Regions from separate parts of the Neobacillus sp. plas4 genome, predicted to be linked through region 1. Evidence: riboswitches for the same ligand, from Rfam matches in the RefSeq annotation. Region 1 holds a riboswitch; the other holds the start of a gene.
What was found. Region 1 has a riboswitch for glycine ahead of gcvT (glycine cleavage system aminomethyltransferase GcvT). Riboswitches for the same ligand answer to the same signal wherever they lie in the genome.
Positions count from the first base shown of each region.

Region 1 (4,220 bases):
CCTTCCAATTCTTTGCTCAAGTCTCATTGGGTTCCAAGGTAAATCAAAATTAATAATATGATTACAAAATTGAAGGTTAATCCCTTCTCCGCCAGCTTCAGTCGCAATTAGTACCTGAGCATGCTTTTGAAAAAGTTCGCGCATCCAGTCTTTTTTGCCGCGTTTAAAGCCGCCGCGGAAGGGAACAGATGAAATTCCATTTTGCTTTAAAAACCATTGAAGGTACATTTGGGTTGCTCTATATTCAGTAAAAATAATCACTTTATCATTAATTTTTTGGATTAACTCCAATGTTTTTTCTGCCTTTGAGTTTGTTTGAACGGTTTCTACCTTCTTAATTAACGACTGGATTTGATCTTCAAATGCTTGAGTAGGATTTTCTTTTTTTTGCAGCATATTTTTAAGAGTATAAAAGACTGACTCCCTGCTGCTGCAGGCTTCCCGCTGTAATGTCATTACCGAGAATGCGCTGGTTTGAACCCAATCGCCTTCACTTTTTAGGTCGGTGATGGCATCGTACAAATTTCTCTCTTCAGGGGTAAACTCAATTGCAATCGTTTCAACATGTCTTTTGGTCCATTCAATACCAGTATCAGCGCGACGGTTACGAATCATTACCTTGTTCACTAGCTCTTTTAGGTGCTCATTGTCATTTAATGAGCGGGCGTCACGTTTGTATTTCTCATAAAATGCAGTCTCACTGCCTAAATGTCCAGGCTTTAATAGGGAAACAAGGTTAAAAATTTCTTCTATTCGATTTTGAATTGGAGTTGCCGTAAGCAACAGACAAAACTTCTTCTTTAAATTTTGAACAAATTCATAGTTTTTTGTTTTATTGTTTTTTAACTTGTGAGCTTCATCAATAATAATTAGATCGTAATCCTGCTTATAGATGATCTCACGGTGTGGCTCGCGCTTTGCTGTATCGATCGACGAGACGACGACATCGCATTGCTCCCATACATAGCTTTTCCGTTGGGAGACAGCAGGAATAAAAAATTTACTATTCAATTCATAAGACCACTGGGTTACTAAGGAAGCAGGTACAAGAATTAGGACTTTTTTTACAAGTCCGCGAATCATGTATTCTTTTAAAATAAGCCCGGCTTCTATCGTTTTCCCAAGCCCAACTTCATCTGCAAGAATAGCTTTTCCGTTCATATTCTCAATTACTTGCTTAGCGGTTTCAAGCTGGTGTGGAAGAGGCGTTAGATTAGGTAAATGCTTGGGTGCCTGTAATCCTTCAAATTCAGGGATAATCAGATTTTTTTCGACTCCAACCGCCAGCTTAAAAAGTTCCTTATTTCCCCATGGTCCATCATTTTCAATCCTATGTAAAAATTCATCCTGCCAAGAGGAATCAAATTCGATTTGAACATTCATGATGATTTCAGCTCCTTATTTGCACAAATATTTATTGCTCAACATTATGCTTTAATGGTAGGATGGAAATAGCTTTGAAAGTTTTAAATATTGTAATAAAATAATTTTTTTAATAAGTATATTTTTTAGTATGACCCGATTGTAAAATTATTATAATGCGGATGATGATAAGGGGAGAGACTACAAATGTAGCGCCGAAGGAGCAAGCACAATGTGTGAATCTCTCAGGCAAAAGTACTCTTATTTGACGCAGCTCTGGAGAGTGCTGACTAATAGGGCAGCCACCAAAGGGGAAAGCCGGCTAAGGTAAACTTTCAGGTGCAAGGACAGAGACCCTCTTTTTGATAAAGGGGGCTTTCTGTCCTTTTTTGTTGTTTTTTGCGCTGAAATCGTAACTAGTTTAAGGGGGATTATTGATGACTGAATTAAAACGCACACCGCTATATGAAGTCTATAAGGAATATGGTGGAAAGACGATTGATTTTGGCGGCTGGGAACTGCCTGTTCAATTCTCAAGCATTAAGGAAGAACATGAAGCTGTCCGTACTAAGGCTGGTTTATTCGATGTTTCTCATATGGGAGAAGTAGAGGTAAAGGGATCAGATAGCCTGAATTACTTACAAAAAATGTTAACAAACGACATTTCTAAAATAAAAAATGGCGGAGCACAGTACAATGCTATGTGCTATGAAAATGGCGGTACTGTAGATGATCTTCTTGTCTATAAAATAGAGGATGATCACTACCTATTGGTTGTTAACGCCTCAAATATTGATAAGGATTATAAATGGCTAGAAGAGCATTTGGAAGGGGATGTATCGATAGATAACCTATCCGAAAAGATGGCGCTATTGGCTCTTCAAGGCCCCTTAGCAGATAAAGTGCTTCAAAAGCTTGTTGATGATATCAATATAAACGAAATAGGCTTCTTTAAGTTTCAACAAGAAGTGACAGTAAACGGTAAAAATGCACTTGTGTCTCGAACTGGTTATACCGGAGAAGATGGTTTTGAAATTTATTGTGATTCTTCAGACGCGGTTGAACTTTGGAAGGCCATTCTTTCAGCGGGAGAAGAGGAAGGTGTTGTACCATGTGGCTTAGGCGCAAGGGATACACTGAGGTTTGAAGCGACATTGGCTCTTTATGGTCAAGAGTTATCACCTGAAATCTCTCCACTTGAAGCAGGTATTGGCTTTGCTGTTAAGTTAAATAAAGAAGCAGATTTTATTGGAAAAGAAGCACTTAAGAAGCAAAAAGAAGCAGGTGCTGCTAGAAAGTCAGTAGGAATTGAAATGATTGACCGCGGTATACCACGTCATGGGTACCCAGTCTATAAAGGCGAGGAATTAATTGGTGAAGTAACATCAGGAACTCAATCACCTTCCTTAAAAAAGAATATTGGATTAGTCCTAATTAAGAGCGAATATGCAGGGCTCGAGTCAGAAGTTGCAATTGAAATTCGCGGAAAACGCCTCAAGGCGAAAGTCGTACCAACACCTTTTTATAAACGAGAAAAGTAGACACGAAGGGAGATTAGGTTTATGAAACATCGTTATTTACCTATGACTGAAGAAGATAAAAAGGCAATGCTTGAAACCATTGGCGTTAGCTCCGTTGATGATTTATTCAGTGATATTCCAGAAAAAGTAAGGTTTAAAGGTGAATATAACATTAAAGCTGCAAAATCTGAGACGGCTTTAATGAAGGAATTAATCAAAATGGCTTCTAGGAATGCCGATTTAAAACAAAATGTATCTTTTTTAGGTGCAGGAGTGTATGACCATTACATGCCGGTCATTGTTGATCATGTTATTTCTCGCTCTGAATTTTATACTGCCTATACACCCTATCAGCCTGAGATCTCACAAGGTGAGCTTCAAGCCATCTTTGAATTCCAAACCATGATTTGTGAGTTAACAGGGATGGATGTTGCGAATTCCTCTATGTACGATGGAGGTACAGCACTTGCTGAAGCTGCTATGTTAAGTGCAGGGCATACAAAACGAAAGAAAATCCTTGTTTCAAGTGCAGTTCACCCTGAATCAAAGGAAGTACTTAAAACCTATGCAAAAGGTCAGTATATCGAAGTTATTGAAGTACCCGTTAACAATGGTATTACAGATATTGAAGCGTTAAAAGGACTGGCAAATGAAGAGATTGCAGCAGTGATTGTTCAGTATCCGAACTTCTTCGGACGAATTGAGCCATTAAAAGAATTAGAGGAAATCGTTCACGCCAACAAGTCATTGTTTGTTGTTTCCTCAAACCCGCTTTCTCTTGGAGTCCTAACACCTCCTGGTAAATTTGGCGCTGACATTGTAATCGGTGACGCTCAGCCGTTTGGAATCCCGACTGCATTTGGCGGTCCACATTGCGGTTATTTTGCCGTAACGAATAAGTTAATGCGGAAGGTACCTGGACGACTTGTCGGTCAAACTAAGGATGACCAAGGACGCCGTGGGTTCGTATTAACACTGCAGGCTCGTGAACAGCACATCCGTCGTGATAAAGCGACTTCTAATATTTGTTCGAACCAAGCGTTAAATGCTTTGGCTGCATCGGTTGCTATGACAGCTCTTGGTAAAAAAGGCGTACGTGAAATGGCAGCAGCAAACTTGCAGAAGGCGCACTATGCAAAAAATACTTTTAAAGAAGCAGGCTTTGAAGTTGTCTACGAAGGACACTCCTTTAATGAATTTGTCGTAAAATTAAATAAACCAGTAAAAGAAATCAATCAAGAGTTATTACAAAAAGGAATCATTGGCGGTTACGATTTAGGACGTGATTATCCTGAGCTTGCAAACCATATGCTGGTTGCTGTAACTGAGCAAAGATCT
Region 1 is NZ_CM170152.1:4,392,837-4,397,056, reverse strand. It holds gene AC2TFD_RS22155 (DEAD/DEAH box helicase) at 1-1,383, opposite strand, end outside; glycine riboswitch at 1,545-1,633, shown strand; gene gcvT (glycine cleavage system aminomethyltransferase GcvT) at 1,800-2,903, shown strand; gene gcvPA (aminomethyl-transferring glycine dehydrogenase subunit GcvPA) at 2,925-4,220, shown strand, end outside.

Region 2 (4,220 bases), 3.0 Mb from region 1:
TTGGGGGAATCAACCTTAAATATATTAGTCTTACACTGGATTCCATATATTAAATATACTTTTAGATTGCTAGTTATGGTATTATACGTAAGAGAAAATTTATGCATTTAAAGGAGCAGTTATGAGAAAAGAAAAGATTTGTCGCTGGTCTTTTTTTATTTTTGGATTAATCGTATTTGGGTTGGGCATTGCCTTAACAGTTGAAGGAAAAGTAATAGGAATAGGGCCTTGGGATGTGTTTCACTATGGACTGTTTTTGCGAATCGGACTGACGATTGGCACATGGAATATCATTATGGGCTTGCTATTATTAATGGTTACCTTCATTGCAACGAAAAAACTGCCTAAAATTGGTGCGTTTTTAAATATGCTGTTGATTGGCTTGTTTACGGATTTCTTTATCTGGCTTTTGCCAAGTACCAATAGTGTAATTGGTGCTGTCATATTCTTTAGCATAGGTGCAGTTCTTATGGGTGTTGGAACAGGAATCTATATGTCGGCTGGTTTGGGTTCTGGACCGCGTGATGGAATCATGCTATTGATTATAGGGAAAACAGGCTGGAGTATACAACGGGTTCGCAGTGGAATGGAAGTACTAGTACTTCTACTTGGTTGGGCATTAGGAGGGCCAGTGGGCATTGGAACAGTAATCATTGCATTCCTATTAGGACCAGTTGTAGGAATTTCCTTACCGAAGTCTAAAAATCTACTAAAGTTTTTACTCGATGAAAAAGCTGATAATAAACTAGCGGTTTAGTTCCGCAGTTCCATTACAGAAGGCGCAGATCACTAATCTGCGCCTTTGTTGATAGTAAGTTATTTTTAACCCTTTTCCACATCCATTTTAAGGTAGTCTATGAAATATGAGCCAGTGCCGTGTATGATTAATTCATAAAAAGATATTCCCCAGAACGGAAAAAGGGGCTTGACCCTTTTTCATAATAAAAGCATCCAAAAACTCTACCCCTTAAGATGTTTCCTGACCCTAAAAATACTACTGCCAAGTTCATTTAAAGCAATGGCTGCTAGAATAATAGCCGTGCCTAACCACTGAAGCGGAGTTATCTCCTCTGACAAAATAATGCTGGCAGATAGGATAGCGACTGGTAATTCAATCGATGTAAGTATATTGGCGATTCCACCTGAAACCAATGGTGCGCCAACAGCGAAAAATAGCGGGGGAAGGACTGCTCCAAATAGCGAAACACCAAGTGCAGTTGTTAGCAAATTTGCCTCGAATGGCAGTACGGATGGAATGTCACGCATGAATAGGACAAGTACTAAGATAGTTGACCCTGTTGCCATTAAAGAAGTCCGAGTCAATGGGTCTACATTTACAGCTACCTTTCCGCTGAAAAAAATAAATCCGGCATAAGTGAATGCGGATAAAATTCCAAAAAGGAAGCCTTTCAAAGGTAGTCCCTGTAGATCGCCATTTAATAAATTGGAAGCAAAAAAGACCCCGATCAAAATTAAAATGATGGACAATATGGTGATAGGAGCAGGTTTTATTTTACTAAAAATCCATTCTAAAATTATTCCTATCCAAACGAATTGGAACATTAAAATGATGGCCAATGAGGCCGGCAGATATTGCATCGCACCATAATAAAAGATACTTGTTAAGCCGATAAAACAACCAGTTACCATAATTTGGGGAATATTTTTCCTATTAAGTCCCTTAAAGCTGCTGCGTTTAAGTAGAGTCAAAGACCATAATAAAAATGAGGAAATGATCATTTGAACGATATTAATTTGGCCAAGAGAATAGCCGTAGTTAAATCCCAATTTAGCAAATATCGGTGTAAAACCAAAGCAGCCAGCACCTACTAATATAAATAAAATCCCTTTATTGCCTTTCATGATGATACCTCCTTGGAGCAAAAAACTATCAAATTATTATATCATAAATAGAAAAAAAGGTTGTTCCTAGTAACTCCTTTAAGTGAGGGGTTTAGATGAACCTTATCTGAAGTAACAATAATAAAATATATTGACAAAATAATAAACTACTATTAATATATAGAAAATATTCAAAAATAATTTCACTTTTAAAAATTTAATAATTAGCAGCTATGATTGCTATGGATCACACTATAGCAGGAGCAGCTTCTGGAGAGACCGCTGGATTTTCCACGGCGCCGAAGGGTTCACTATCTCAGGCAAAAGGACAGAAGAGTACTAAATATTTATTTGTGGTGCTGATATCCGTTAGCATTACAACTATTATTTGCTATTCTTATGACCTAAGAGATTGGAAAACTTCCAATCTCTTTTTTGATGGGTAAATTTATTGCTCATCGATTCACAGTGAAAATGGTTATAGGGAGGAATTTGGTATGGCACAGCAAGAATTAAAAAGGGATTTAAAAAATCGGCATGTTCAACTCATCGCCATTGGCGGGACTATCGGAACCGGATTATTTCTGGGATCAGGTAAAGCCATACAACTGGCGGGGCCATCTATTATATTTGCCTATTTACTTGTAGGTATCGCTATTTTTTTCGTCATGAGGGCACTGGGAGAACTTTTGTTGTCAAAAGCAGGGTATCAATCTTTTACTGACATTGCCGAAGATTATCTTGGACCTCGGGCAGCGTTCGTAACCGGGTGGACCTATTGGTTTTGCTGGATTATGGTGGCGATGGCGGATGTGATTGCGGTTGGTGTGTATGTCCAATATTGGTTTGATATTCCGCAATGGATACCTGCCATCATCTGCTTAATTATCTTATTAGGATTCAATTTACTAACGGTAAAGCTTTTCGGAGAATTAGAGTTTTGGTTTGCATTAATAAAAGTCATCACGATTCTCGTATTAATTGCCATTGGGGTTATTTTGCTGATAATGGGGTTCAAAACCGAAGCAGGAAGTGTTACAGTTCAAAATCTCTGGGACCATGGAGGGCTTTTTCCAAACGGCGTTACAGGTTTCTTACTTTCCTTCCAAATGGTCGTGTTCGCCTATGTCGGTGTGGAATTAGTTGGGGTATCGGCAGCGGAAACATCCGATCCTAAAAAAAGTATTCCATCGGCTATTAATAAAATTCCCTTAAGAATTCTATTTTTCTACGTGGGTGCACTGATTGTCCTATTATGCGTGAATCCTTGGACGGAGCTAAATGCAGGGGAAAGTCCGTTTGTTAAAACCTTCAGTTTAGTCGGGATTCCGATTGCTGCAGGCATTATTAATTTTGTCGTATTAACGTCAGCGGCTTCTGCTTGTAACAGCGGGATGTTCTCAACAAGCCGGATTCTTTTTAACTTAAGCAAAAATGACCAGGCACCATCCAATCTGGCAAAACTGAATAAAAATCATGTACCAAGTAATGCGCTATTTACATCCACGCTTGTCGTATCAGCGGGCGCACTTTTGAGTAAACTCATTCCAGAACAAGCCTTTGGAATTGTGACAACGATTAGTGCGATTTGTTTTATCTGGGTTTGGGGTGTCATTCTCGTTTGCCATATTAAATACAAGAAAACACAGCCGCAATTACATGCAAAATCAACATTTAAAGCACCATTCACACCATTTATCAATTATGCGGTCCTAACATTGTTTGCAATGGTTCTAATTATCATGCTGGTTGCGGAAGAAACACGTCCTGCGTTATTGCTGACACCGCTGTGGTTTATTCTATTATTTATGCTGTATTCAAATAGAAGAAAAAAGAATAAAAATATCAAGATATCAGCATAAGAGCATGGAATAAAAGCGCACTTCTCACTTTGAAAAGCAGTATTATTGAAAAACTAGACCGCGAGGATAACTCGATACTTCATTCAGATACGTCATGGTGGACGACTAAAGGCTTCTACAAAGAAGCCTTTTCAGTATGATTATTTAAATGACTTTTGTAATCCATTTATCTATTACAAGCAGGGACAACTTCTTTAGGAATTGGTCACTGATAGACATTTCCATGCAACGCGGTCCTTATGTTCTTTTTTGAATTTCATTTTAGCTACCCATCTTTTTATCAAGTAGAAATACACTATCATCGTTATCTCCTTATTACCTTAATTACTCCCTTTTTAATAAGCAATCAAAGCTTAGTTAAAGACATTTCCCTTGACATCCTTTTAAAAAGTATTTATGGTTATCTAAGGTAATAGTTACCCATGGTAACTAATTTGGTTGGAAGGGGAGAATGAATTGGAAGGTTTTTTTCAGCATTATTTAAGTCTTTATAGACCCTTGATAACCAAATTGAAT
Region 2 is NZ_CM170152.1:1,379,143-1,383,362, forward strand. It holds gene AC2TFD_RS06900 (YczE/YyaS/YitT family protein) at 122-757, shown strand; gene AC2TFD_RS06905 (EamA family transporter) at 961-1,863, opposite strand; glycine riboswitch at 2,103-2,184, shown strand; gene AC2TFD_RS06910 (amino acid permease) at 2,340-3,704, shown strand; gene AC2TFD_RS06915 (MarR family winged helix-turn-helix transcriptional regulator) at 4,161-4,220, shown strand, end outside.
Region 2: linked by a shared signal. The riboswitch ahead of AC2TFD_RS06910 (amino acid permease) and the one ahead of gcvT (glycine cleavage system aminomethyltransferase GcvT) in region 1 are both predicted to bind glycine.